One region of the Bacillus sp. AK124 genome, then DNA from elsewhere that is predicted to be linked to it. Evidence: predicted binding sites of a transcription regulator. Region 1 holds the regulator's gene; each other region holds the start of a gene.
The links. The regulator Rex, encoded in region 1, represses fermentation and respiration genes when NADH is low (regulators of the CRP and FNR family bind a similar motif). The targets are predictions, from matches to a motif close to TTGTGAAATATTTCACAA.
Positions count from the first base shown of each region.

Region 2: the regulator Rex is predicted to act here: its motif matches at 1,755-1,772, upstream of M1E06_RS11020 (DUF1641 domain-containing protein).
Region 3: the regulator Rex is predicted to act here: its motif matches at 2,533-2,550, upstream of M1E06_RS11325 (nitrate/nitrite transporter).

Region 1 is NZ_CP096378.1:3,662,580-3,666,861, reverse strand. It holds gene M1E06_RS18435 (ABC-F family ATP-binding cassette domain-containing protein) at 1-747, opposite strand, end outside; gene moaC (cyclic pyranopterin monophosphate synthase MoaC) at 894-1,400, shown strand; gene M1E06_RS18425 (redox-sensing transcriptional repressor Rex) at 1,404-2,048, shown strand; gene M1E06_RS18420 (twin-arginine translocase TatA/TatE family subunit) at 2,087-2,260, shown strand; gene tatC (twin-arginine translocase subunit TatC) at 2,267-3,043, shown strand; gene M1E06_RS18410 (YdiK family protein) at 3,088-3,279, opposite strand; gene M1E06_RS18405 (CPBP family intramembrane glutamic endopeptidase) at 3,279-4,013, opposite strand; gene groES (co-chaperone GroES) at 4,239-4,282, shown strand, end outside.
Region 2 is NZ_CP096378.1:2,212,026-2,216,307, reverse strand. It holds gene M1E06_RS11025 (NAD(P)/FAD-dependent oxidoreductase) at 44-1,222, opposite strand; gene M1E06_RS11020 (DUF1641 domain-containing protein) at 1,259-1,693, opposite strand; gene M1E06_RS11015 (excisionase family DNA-binding protein) at 2,092-2,322, opposite strand; gene M1E06_RS11010 (hypothetical protein) at 2,416-2,640, shown strand; gene M1E06_RS11005 (AMP-binding protein) at 2,711-4,282, opposite strand, start outside.
Region 3 is NZ_CP096378.1:2,279,633-2,283,914, reverse strand. It holds gene M1E06_RS11335 (YwiC-like family protein) at 1-364, shown strand, start outside; gene M1E06_RS11330 (Crp/Fnr family transcriptional regulator) at 410-1,123, opposite strand; gene M1E06_RS11325 (nitrate/nitrite transporter) at 1,270-2,454, opposite strand; gene M1E06_RS11320 (DUF2164 domain-containing protein) at 2,675-2,914, shown strand; gene M1E06_RS11315 (Crp/Fnr family transcriptional regulator) at 2,958-3,626, shown strand; gene M1E06_RS11310 (nitric-oxide reductase large subunit) at 3,782-4,282, shown strand, end outside.

The DNA.
Region 1 (4,282 bases):
TTGGAGATAAGAGCTGTAGTTCCCGGTATATTTTTTGCTTTGGGACCGGCTGATCTCGTAAACTTGGGTAACCACTTTGTCAAGAAAGTACCTGTCATGGGAAACGATTAAAATCGCTCCGCTGTAATTTTGCAAATATTGTTCAAGCCATGTCAGGGTATCGATATCCAAGTGGTTTGTCGGTTCGTCCAAAATGAGGAGGTCGGGTTTTGTCAAAAGCATTTTTCCGAGGGCAAGCCTTGTTTTTTGACCTCCGCTTAAGTCCTGGACGCGGACGGAGTCGTCAAATCCCGCAAAGCCGAGCCCGTGCATGACGGATCTGACCTCTGCCTCATATTGGTAGCCGCCTTTGTCCTTGAACTCCTGCTGAAGCCTGTCATACGTCTTCATCAATGATTCAAGCATGTCCGGTCCGGCCTGCGCCATCTTTTCCTCGATCGCGCGCATTTCTTTTTCCATTTTTTTTAGAAAATCAAATACCGACAGCAATTCCTCTTTGAGCGTCAGCTTGGAATCGAGGCCGGAATGCTGGTCAAGGTAGCCCATCGTCAAATCTTTCGGCTTGATGATGTCCCCCTTTTCATATGAAAGTTTTCCTGCGATAATCTTTAGAAGAGTCGATTTTCCGGCGCCGTTGCGTCCGACGATCGCAATCCGGTCCCGAGATCTGACTTCGAGTTTTATATTCGTTAAAATCGTATCGGCTCCAAACGATTTTGAAAGTTGGTTCACTTGTAAAATCATCATGATCTTTCACCTCTTGTCTGCTATTTTAAGTGTAGCCTATCACTGCGCAGTCAGCAAACAATTAAGTGAACTCTGGAAGATTTTAGCCAAAGAAAAAGACAGAATGAAAAAAATAGTGTATGATCGTTATAAGGAGAGTTCAGAACATGAATGAGTTTACACATTTTAATGAACAAGGCAGAGCCAAGATGGTTGATATAAGCGAAAAGGAAGCTTCAGTACGCACAGCTGCGGCTGTTTCAAGCGTGTCTATGAATCGAACAGTACATGAAAAAATCAAAAACCGGGAAATCGGAAAGGGCGATGTATTGGCGGTGGCGCAAGTGGCCGGAATCATGGCCGCAAAACAGACATCCGCCATCATCCCGATGTGCCATCCGATCGCTCTGAAAGGAGTCGACATCGCCTTTCGCTGGGAGGAGAAAGAACAGAAGAGCATCCTGCATATTCAATCTAAAGTGAAGACCAAAGGGAGCACAGGTGTGGAAATGGAAGCGTTAACTTCGGCCTCCGTATGTGCGCTGACCGTATATGACATGTGCAAAGCGGCGGATAAGGGAATGGTGATAGGACCGACCTTTCTTCTCGAAAAGACAGGCGGGAAAAACGGTGACTATAAAAGGGAAAAAGCTGATGTAGACATGGAGGATTAGTTTATGAACATGGATCATTCAAAAATTCCGCAAGCGACAGCGAAACGGTTGCCATTATATTATCGTTTTTTAAAAAACCTTCATGCATCCGGAAAACAGCGTGTATCTTCCGCTGAGCTGAGCGATGCCGTCAAAGTCGATTCTGCGACCATCCGCAGGGACTTCTCGTACTTCGGCGCGCTCGGAAAAAAAGGATACGGCTACAATGTCAATTATTTGCTGTCCTTTTTCAGAAAGACGCTTGATCAGGATGAAATGACGAACGTAACGCTCATTGGCGTGGGGAATTTGGGGACAGCCTTTCTCCATTACAATTTTATCAAAAATAATAATACAAAAATCGCCATGGCGTTTGACATCAATGAGGAAAAAATCGGAACCGAGGTCGGCGGTGTTCCCGTCTATGATCTGAATAGACTTGAAGAGCATATGACGGATGATATCCCCGTCGCCATTTTGACGGTACCGGCTCAAGCCGCACAGTCGATTACAGACAGGCTGGTGGCGCTTGGCATTAAAGGCATTCTTAATTTCACGCCGGCCCGCTTGAATGTGCCGGAACACATTCGCATTCATCATATAGATTTGGCGGTTGAACTTCAGTCGCTGGTGTATTTCATGAAACATTATTCAATGCAGGAAAAGTAAAACGGAAAACGAAAAATAAAGGAAAGGGGGCAGGCTTTATGCCAATCGGTCCTGGAAGCTTTATTTTAATTGTCGTGGTGGCGCTTTTGATATTCGGCCCGAAAAAACTTCCCGAGCTGGGAAGAGCGGCGGGAAACACGCTGAGGGAGTTTAAGAATGCGACAAAAGGTTTGGCTGACGACGATTCCGATAAAAAGAAAGAAGATCAGTAGGATAGGATGACATTTATGAAGGAAAGAGAAATGTCGCTGATAGAACATATCACAGAACTACGCAGACGGCTTGTGATCACTTTTTTCTTTTTTGTTTTATTTGTTGTGGCAGGCTTTTTATTGGCAAAGCCGCTGATTATCTATCTGCAGCAGACGGATGAAGCAAAGCTGCTGACGCTCAACGCGTTCAAGCTGACCGATCCTTTATTTGTGTACGTGCAGTTCGCTTTCATCATCGGCGCCGTCTTGACTTCGCCGCTTGTTTTATACCAGCTGTGGGCTTTCATTAGCCCGGGGCTGTATGAAAAAGAACGAAAAGTGACGCTCAGCTATATTCCGATATCGATTATTCTTTTTTTAGGCGGCATTGCCTTTTCTTACTTTATTTTATTTCCGTTTGTCGTGGACTTTATGACGAGAGTCTCAGATGATCTGAATGTCAACCAGGTCATCGGAATACACGAATATTTTCAGTTTCTGCTTCAGTTGACGCTTCCTTTTGGCTTATTGTTTCAGATGCCTGTGGTCATCATGTTTATCACAAGGCTCGGCCTCGTGACGCCGATGTTTTTGGCGAAAATCAGAAAATACGCATATTTTGTGTTGTTCGTCATCGCGGCCCTCATTACACCGCCTGAGCTTTTGTCGCATTTAATGGTCTCAGTGCCATTGCTCATTCTTTATGAAATCAGTATCGTGATTTCAAGAATATCCTACAGGCAGGCGCAAAAAACAATGATTCAAGAGGAAAATCAAGCGTTTTTGAACGACCATACTAAATAAGAGCCATTCTTTTTCAGAATGGCTCTTTTCCTTCACAAAAAAGGCTATTGATCTTTTCGTTTCATCTTGCCGGCCAGGGCGAACATTTTAAAGGAAATGCTGATATTATAGGCTGCGAAAAGCATCAGCAGGATCGTGTAAAAAGACCACATGCTTCCGGGCGAGGTTGCCGCCAGATATGTAAACAGCACACCCGTTAATAAATAAATCGCTCCCCAGAATTTAGGGCTTCTCATCATAGAAATCCTCCAATAATCATTTGCATTTTCTCGACGTGTTTCAAATATTCTTCAATAGGCTCCCGGAATGTCTGCAGTAAGACGACGAGCGTATTCATGGCGACATGGGCGAAAATAGGCACGATAATCCGGTTGGTTCTGACATATAAAAAGGAGAATGTGAATCCCATTGCTGTATAAATGAGCAGATGGCTGAAATCCAAATGGACGACCGAGAAGAGCACCGAACTGAACAAAGCGGCAATGAAAAAATTCGTTTTCTCATAGATTGCACCGAAAATGATCTTTCTGAAAATGATTTCTTCAAGAATCGGTCCGAATACAGAAGAGACAAACACCATCAGCGGCAATGCGGTGATGATTTCCATGATCCGCTGCGTATTTTCCGATTCCGGGTTGACCCCGAACAAGTACATTTCGATCGAAGCGGCAATTGACTGCGAAAACAAAGCGAGAAAAACGCCGGCTACCGCCCATCCGATTGACGCTCCAACCGATGCTTTCGGGCGGTTGCGAAGCGTCGTCTTCGGCACCGTCCGCAAAATCAGCAGCACGATAACGAGACAGAGGGTAAACGCGATGACAGACCAGACGCCTGTCAATGTAAGCTGGGCTTCAGCCTTTGGCTGTCCTTTGCCCACTCCCAAAAAGTAAAGAAGAGGCAAGCCGACAGCGGCCGACAATTGCATGAGAACGTATGCCAATATAATAAACCAGTATTGTTTTCTCAAGCTTTATGTACTCCTTTTCTAAAAATCTAATTCAGACTATGTTTATTGTAACACACTCTTTTTAAATTATAGGATGATAAGGACATGCGGAGAAATGTAAGCGCAAAAAAATTTGACCTTATCACTTGAAATTGCCTGGGAGATTCTTTATTATAAGAATTGTGTTAGCACTCACCGAGTGCGAGTGCTAAAATTACATATGAAAATATTGAGGAGGTTGTTTCATTGTTAAAGCCATTAGGTGATCGCGTTGTCATTGAGCTCGTTGA
Region 2 (4,282 bases), 1.5 Mb from region 1:
AGCACCACTTATAGTTTAAACTATAAGTAGCGCTTCATTTCCATTAATAAGCAAGGCTGAACAGACCTTTAATATGAGTCAGATAACGGACGTTGCTCGCTTCTTTCATCAATGAAGCAGGCAGGCCTTTAAGAGATGTACTGTTCGCGCCGATAACGGCAACTGCATCTTTGCGGCCAAGGCTTGCAAGCGTGCCTGAGTTGACAGGGCTGAACGTTTCCATTGATTTGTTTTCTAAGTATGCATACAGGTTGTAGCCGATCAGCTCGCCCATTTGCCAAGCGATTTGAGCTGTCGGAGGGTACGGACGGCCATCCGGACCGAAGACAACGGCGCTGTCTCCTGCAACAAATACGTCTTCATGTGATGTGGATTGAAGGAAATCGTTTACAGTTGCGCGTCCGCGGTTCACTTCAAGACCTGACTCGCCGATCAGCGGATTGCCTTGAACACCGCCGGTCCAGACAAATGTATTTGTGACGATTTTTTGCCCGTCTTTCAAATCAACAACGTTTCCTTCTACATTTGTGACAGGCAGTCCTGTCAAGAATTCAACGCCGCGTTTTTCAAGGCTCTTTGTCGCACGTTCGATCAGCTCATCCGGAAGAACCGGCAGGATTTTCGGACCGGCTTCAACAAGCTTCAGCTTGATTTCTTTCGGATCGACACCGTAGCTTCTCGCAAGGTTCGGCATGATATCGGCGAGTTCACCGACAAGCTCGACGCCTGTTAGTCCGCCGCCGCCGATTAGGATCGTAGCATCCGCTTCGTTTTTCGTTTTAGCGTATTCGCGCACGCGCTCTTCAACATGTTTGAAGATCTTGTTTGCATCGTTTGCAGATTTGAGCACCATGCTGTTTTCTTGAAGGCCAGGAATGCCGAAGTAAGCAGTGACAGAACCAAGACCGACGACAAGCGCGTCATACGTCAGGGTAGAGCCGTCAGAAAGAGCGACTTCTTTTTTGTCAACTGAGAACGAGTTGACTTTGGCGATTTTAAGATCGATGTCTTTTCCTTTGAAAAGCTTTGCAAGCGGCATCGCAATGGCCTGTTCTGACACGTTGCCCGCAGCAAGGCGATGCAGTTCTGTGATGATTTGATGTGTCGGGTATTGGTTAACCACTGTGACCTTTGCTTCTTCTTTTGTGTAGTGTTTGCGAACTGTTAAAGCAGACAGTAATCCGCCGTAACCAGCGCCTAAAATGACGATATGTTTTGACATCGTGAATCCTCCGTCCTTATTCTGAATGTATAGTGATTATTTTTGTTTTTCGCGTTCTGACATGATTTGCAGGTAGCTTTGAACAAAGCGGAACATCTTTTGGGCCTGCGGATCTTTAAGCATTTTCAGCAAACCGAAAAGTCCGATGACTTCATTGCTTTCGTCAGCGCGGTCTTTTGCTTCAATGGCGGTAGCCGCGATTTCTTTTGCCGTATCTTTGACAGGCTCAAGAATTTCTGTGATGGCACCGACCGTATCATTTTTTAATACTTCATCAGTTGCAACGGATTGTGCGAAATCGTAAGACTTTGTCAAAATGTTGACCAGTTCTGTCAGCTTTGGAAGCTGGTCGACTAAAACAGTCAAAGACTCCTGTACTTCAGGTTTTAGCAGTTGATCGATAAGATCGCGTTGGCTTTGGCTTACAGATTCGTTTGTTTGATCAGCTGTTTGATCGATTGTTTCCGGCATAACCAATTCTCCTTTTCAATAAGCGATGTGCTGTTTTTTGAAGGAACCCCTTTTTCACAGTTTGTGAATTTGTGCACAAACAAGTCCGCAAAAAGGTTCTCCCCTTTTGTGTTTGTTTTGCTGTTTTCAGTCTGGAATTCCCGAAAACCCGCAATCTCAAAACACGCTGTATTTTTTACTACTAAATGATAACACTTTTTGAACAAAAAATGAACGTGATTGTTTCGGAAATGAAATAAAATCATAGAAAACTTTATATATAGGGCTTCTTTCATCCCTTTCATTTCCTATATTGTGTCTTTTTTTACGAAACGTCCCATTCACACGTCATGATAGAGTCGTGCGAATATTTCCCAGAAACGCATCTAGTTTACATAATGAAATTATCGTTATCTCGGTTAATCTTCATCTTTAACATCCGGATCTTCGGGGATGGGTTCGTTCAGAACGGATTCCGCCCACTCTTTATACTTTTCCATCTGTTCCATATGGGTATTGAATTGATCTTTGTTGATTAAATGCTGCTGTCCGTCGAAGACGGTGCGAATTTTCTTTTCTCTCACAAGCTGTTCAACATGTGCTTCTGAAAGCGTTAAATATTCTGCGGTTTCCTTTATCGTCAAGTACATGTTTTAGTTCCTCTCGTTTTGATTTAGGCGAACGTTGCGATTTTAGGATCATACGATAAGATATATCAGTTTAGATGATGGAGGCCTATTTCTATGTATTCAAAATGGAATTCTGAAACGTCTTATCCGCCTTCAGCCCCGCACATGCACACCGGCCAATCTTCTCAGCAGATGAATCAAAGGCTGAAAAATCTCGAAGATCAAATGGAATTGCTGATCAAACTCATGGAATGCAACAATCAGCTGCTGCGTTCAATTGAAGAGCAGCAAAACCGCGTCTGCGCGGCCGGCGGAGGTTCGGTTATCGTCAGAATGTGAGTTTTTGGTCTTAAAATAAAAAGAGGAAGGACGTGTCCTTCTTCTTTGTCTGCAAGCCTTATCCAGTATACTACAGATTTTTTTGCGCTGAAAGGCCGGCAATTTCATCGTATGTTTGACGATTTTCCAATGTTGACAAATCGCCTGCCGGCTCGTTCAAATAGGCAGCTCTGATCAGCCGTCTCATCACTTTTGCATTTCTCGTCTTCGGCAGACCGCTGACAAAGTAAACCGCTTTTGGCTTGATCGCTTTACCGATCGCGTCAGAGGCGAGGTTCAGCAAATCATCTTTTAGTTTTTCCGACGGCTTTTCCGACTGTGTGAGGACGACAAAGCAGACGGCAGCCTGACCTTTGAGCTGATCCGGAACGCCGATAACGCCTGCTTCCGCCACCGCTGGATGGCCGACCAGTACGGACTCTATTTCGGCGGGCCCGATCCTTTTCCCAGCAGTATTGATCACATCATCAGAACGTCCGCTGATCGTCCAGTAGCCGTTTTCATCACGTTTTGCCCAATCGCCGTGCACCCAGACGTCAGTCCAGCGGCTCCAATATGCTTTTTCATATCTGGAAGGCTCCTTCCAAAAACCGTTCGTCATGCCGACCCACGGCTTTGTCAGGACAAGCTCCCCGACTTCATTGACGACTTCCTCCCCTTTTTCGTTGAAGACATTGGCCGCCATGCCAGGCAGAGGCGAATTAAACGTCATCGGCGTGATTGGCCGCAGGAGCACATTGCCCAAAATGCCGCCTGAAATTTCCGTTCCTCCTGAATAATTAAAAATAGGAATCCGCTCTTTTCCAGCATGGCGGAACAGCCATATCCACGGTTCATAATTCCATGGTTCTCCCGTTGAGCCGATTGCCTTCAGACTGCTCAGGTCGCATTGATGAAGAAAATTTTCGCCGTGCTGCATCAGTGAGCGAATGAGCGTCGGAGAGACGCCGAGATGCGACACCTGGTGTCTGCTGACAAGCTCCCACAGCCGACTCGGGGCCGGGAAATCCGGTGCTCCGTCATACAGCAAAACTGCCGCTCCGTTTATGAGTCCCCCGAATATTAAAAACGGTCCCATCATCCAGCCCATGTCTGTAAACCAGAAAAACGTGTCCCCTTGTTTGACATCCATCCCGAAGCCCGCATCAAATGCAGCTTTCAGCGGAAAACCGGCGTGGGTATGAACCGCTCCCTTCGGTTGTCCTGTCGTGCCTGATGTGTAAAGCAGCATGAGCGGATCTGAACTGTCCATTTCTTCTGTCATCTGGAGAGGATCGCTTTTCATCAATTCATTCCAGTCTATATCTCTCTTATGATTCCAATCTTGTTCGCCATCGTGAAGCCGGCAGACGACAACTTTTTGGACAGTGGGGGCGCGGTCTGCTGCTTTGTCAGCTTCTTTCTTCATACAGACCTTCTTTCCCCTTCGCAAAAAGGCATCTGCCGTGACAAGAATTTTTGCTCCGGCAGCGCTGAGTCTCGCGGCTGCCGCATGGGCCCCGTAGCCTGAAAAAACCGGGGAGAATACCGCGCCGATTTTAGCGGCGGCAAGCATGGCGATGACCGTTTGCGGGATCATCGGCATGTAAATCGCAATGACATCCCCTTTTGATATGCCTTGTTTTTTAAAGCCTGCTGCCGC
Region 3 (4,282 bases), 1.4 Mb from region 1:
TGTTTTCAGCGCGGGCGGGCTTGCGAGCTTCTGGATGGGAGCGGGGAAGCTTGATGGTGAAGCATTGTTTGTTTTTATCCAGTCCGCTTTGTTTTTCACAGGGAGCGCCTTTTATGTCAAGTCGATGATCCGCGAAAAGAAAAACAATCGGTTTAAACTTTATTCATGGGGATACCACGTATTCCTGCCGTTCATCTCGCTGGCCGCGGGGGCAGGATGGGCCGTGCTTGGTGTAGTGCCGAGCAGTTTCAGAGCGTGGTTTTTACATGGAAAGAAACTGTCGATTAAGACAATCGGAATCTCAGAGCTGGTGAATGCCTGTTTCTTTATGGCCGTGTTGATCGTTTTTCTGCTGCAAACGTAAAAAACAAGGACACTGTGCTTCATGTCCTTGTTTGTTTTCGTTTTTTCAGTCGATATTGCAGATGTCGAGCGGGCAGTTTTCACAGTCGATTTCGCGTTTTAAATAGTTGAGTTGATGAATGACGATTTTTCCTGAGTCCTCAATTGAAATGACACCGTTCTTCCGGAGGTCGCTCAGCATGCGGTTGATGCTCTCCCTTGCGGCGGCACAGAATTTCGCCAGATCCTGGTTCGTCAGCACAATATTGATGAGAATCCCGTCGCTTCTTGTGATGCCGTAGCTGTTTGCGAGACGGATCAAGGTGGAGTAGAGCGCGCCTTTTTTACCATTCAGCAAAAGGTCGCGGATTTTCGATTGAATCTTTCGCAAATGCGTGCTCATCCATTTCATAAACTCAAACGTCAGTGCACCGTTTTGTATGAGTTCTTTTTCAAGCTTATCTTTATTGATGACCAACACTTCGCCATCAGAGAGGATCTTTGCGCTCAGCATATATTTCGCATCTTCTGTAAAAAGCGTAAGCTCCCCGACAATATCATTTTTTTTGCACATTCTGAGTGTCAGTTCTTTGCCATCGGACGTCAATTTGCCGATTTGGACAAGTCCCGACTGAATAAGATACAGTTCCTCCGCATCCATCCCTTCTTGAAAAAGGAATGTGTCCTGCCTGATTTTTCGTCGTGTACTGATTGATTCCAGCAAGTGATGCAGATCGTCTGAGAGCAAATCTGTGTCTGATTTTCTAACAGAAATATTCATTGAGCGTCACCCCTTTAGCAGTTCTTATTTTAACGTTAAATAAGGCTGAGTGACCTTTTAAATATAAACAATATTGTGAACTTATGAATAAAGTCCCAAAAAAGAGCCTGAGCACATCAGCTCAAGGCTCCTTTTGCAGGAAAGGTTTATAAATGGTTCGTCTTCGTTTTGGTCGATGTTTTGCTCACTTCCTGAAAATACATCCAGACCACGATCACAAAGCTGGCAAGGGCTGCTTCTGACAGCGCCATGAATCCGATCGCATAATGGCCGGTTGCCTGAAAAACGCTTGACAGGATGAGTGGCGGGAAGAATCCTCCCAAGCCGCCCATCGCTGATACAATCCCATTGACGATGCCGGCCTGATTTGAAAAATAAAGCGGCACAAGCTTAAAGATGATCCCGTTTCCAAGACCGGCGCACACGGCAACGGTTAATACCCCAAATCCGTAAAGTCCGAGGCTGGGTGAAAAGGCCAATAAAATCCCTGACAAGGTACAGCCGGCAAATACATACATCAACAGCTTCAGCGGGTTGAATTTGTCCGCGAGCCAGCCGCCGACAGGCCTCAGAAAAGTTGCGACAGCGATAAATCCGGCGGTTCTAAGCCCTGAATCAACGGGATCAAGCCCGAAGTGATTAACAAGAAAGTTCGGAAGATAAATCGTAAACGCGACGAAAGATCCGAATGTAATGAAGTAAAACAAGCTTAAAAACCATAATGTCTGATTTCGGTAGACTGCCTTCATTTGCTCTGTTACAGAAACCGTCACTTTTGTTTCTTTTCGATCTCCAAGGATAAAGTTCAATAAAGCGAATACGGCGACTAACACGATGTACATCCGCACCGTATTTTCCCACCCGGCTGTCTTTGCTACGACAGGAGCGGCAAACGTGGTAATCGCTGTACCGACGTTCCCGGCGCCGTAGATCCCATTGACAAACCCGTGTTTTTCTTTAGGGTAGTATTTCGGCAATGATGTGACCCCGATGGAAAAGACCGCTCCGCCGATGCCGAGGAAGAATCCGCCAAGGATCAAGTCGAACAGCGAATCGGCTGTGCTGATCCAAAAAATCGGGAACAGAAGCAGCACAAAGCTGATCATGAACGTGATTCTCGCACCGAATCTGTTTGTGTAGTATCCCAGCGGAATCCTCAGAAGCGAGCCGAGTATGACCGGAATGGCCGTGACAAGGGATATCTCACTGTCTGTCAGGGCGATGTCCTGCTTAATGTGGGGCATTAAAGAGGAAATCAACACCCAAACCATAAATCCTGCGACTAAACTAAATGACTGCAGCGGTAATTGTATTTTTTGACGATTTACCATTGCGTTTTTGCTCCTTTCAAAGGGAAAAATGAATAAATCAATCAGCATGTTTATCTTACAAAAAGTCTTTTAAAAACATTGTGAATTACGTCACACGGTCATTCGTTTGATTCGTGTTTAATATCGGTAAGTGAGGGATAGTAAACGGATGTAAAAAATAAATGGTTCATTTGCGGACTTTTTCGTTTATCATGAAAATAAAAAAAGGAGTGCCGCTTTTATGTTTATAAAGCTTACGCAAGAAGAAAAGCAAGCGATCATCGAGGAAATCAAACGCTTTTATGTTGAAGAAAGGGGAGAAGAGGTTGGAGACATCGCGGCGATTCAAATGTTTGAATTCGTAAAGGAAAAGCTGGGCCCTTACTTTTATAATCAGGCGCTGAAGGACAGCCGCAGAGTCGTGGAAGAGAAGGCAGCGGCGATTGAAGAAGAGCTCTTTGCGCTGGAGCGCCGTCTGTGACAACGCGCTCTCCTTTAGCAAAACCGAAGGGATTGAAAGACCAATGGAGTTTCTGAAGCAATTTATGATTTTCAGCGGGCTGAATGATGAAGAGTTCAAACAAATCGAGCAAATCGCGGTCAAGCGCACCTATCAGCCGAGAATGTTTGTTTTTATGGAAGGGGAAGAGAGGGAAGCGGTATTCTTCATTAAATCCGGTCTTGTTAAAGCCTTTAAAATCGATGAAGACGGCAATGAGCAAGTGATTTCGATTCTGCAAAGCGGGGACATGTTTCCCCATGTCGGCTTTTTTGACCGCTCCCCATACCCGGCAACAGCCGAAGCCGTTCAGGAAACCGAGTTGATCGTAATCCGCATCGCTGATTTTAATGAACTTTTGATGAAATATCCGGAAATGACAATAAAAGTGATGCAAATCATGGGGAAAAAGATTCTCGATTTGCAAGAGCGGATCCAGGGTTTTATTTCAAAAGATGTCCAGCACCGCTTGACGCATGTATTAATGAAGCTCGCTGCAGAACACGGCATTCCTCAAGAAAAAGGGGTCTACATCAGCCTGCCCATTACCAATCAGGATTTTGCGAACATGGTCGGAACGTCAAGGGAAACGATTAACCGCACATTAAATGAAATGAAAAAGAAAAATCTGCTGACAGCTGACAGGAGCGGAATTTTCATACATGATACAGACTGGCTGAACGGCTGCAATTGAAGGATAAGATGAAGGCTTTCCATTGAACAACAGATGGAAAGCCTGTTTTTATTTTGTTCACAAATCCGCCATTATTTAAGTGATCTGGTTCACAACCGGTGTGCTGCATATCCAGTATCTTAGGACATGCAAAATCAAAAAAGGAGTGAACCGCAATGGAAGTTCAAAGAAAGACGGTGCCCGTTAAAAAAGCATCGAAAAACGGTTTTTTGAAATCTGTTCTCGTCTTTACTTTAATCGTTAGTTTTTCGGTGCTGCTTTTGGGAGGCTATTGGATCTTCAAAGGACTTGCACCAAGACCAGTTGAAGTGTCCGGGCCAAACGGAGAGGTGCTCATGACCAAATCGTCCATTTCAGGCGGTCAGGCCGTATTTCAAAAATACGCGCTGATGGATTATGGCACGATTTTGGGGCACGGATCTTACATGGGGCCTGATTACACGGCCGAAGCCCTGAAAATCTATACGGAAGGGATGCAGGATTTTAAGGCGGAGGCACGATACGGCAAGCGCTTTAAACAACTTTCAGATGAAAAGCAGTCCACCATCCGGAATCAAGTCATCCGCGAAATGAGAAAAAACCGTTATAATCGCGCGTCAGATACATTGAAGCTGACAGATGCGCAGGTTTATGGATTGCAGCAAGTGCGTGATCAT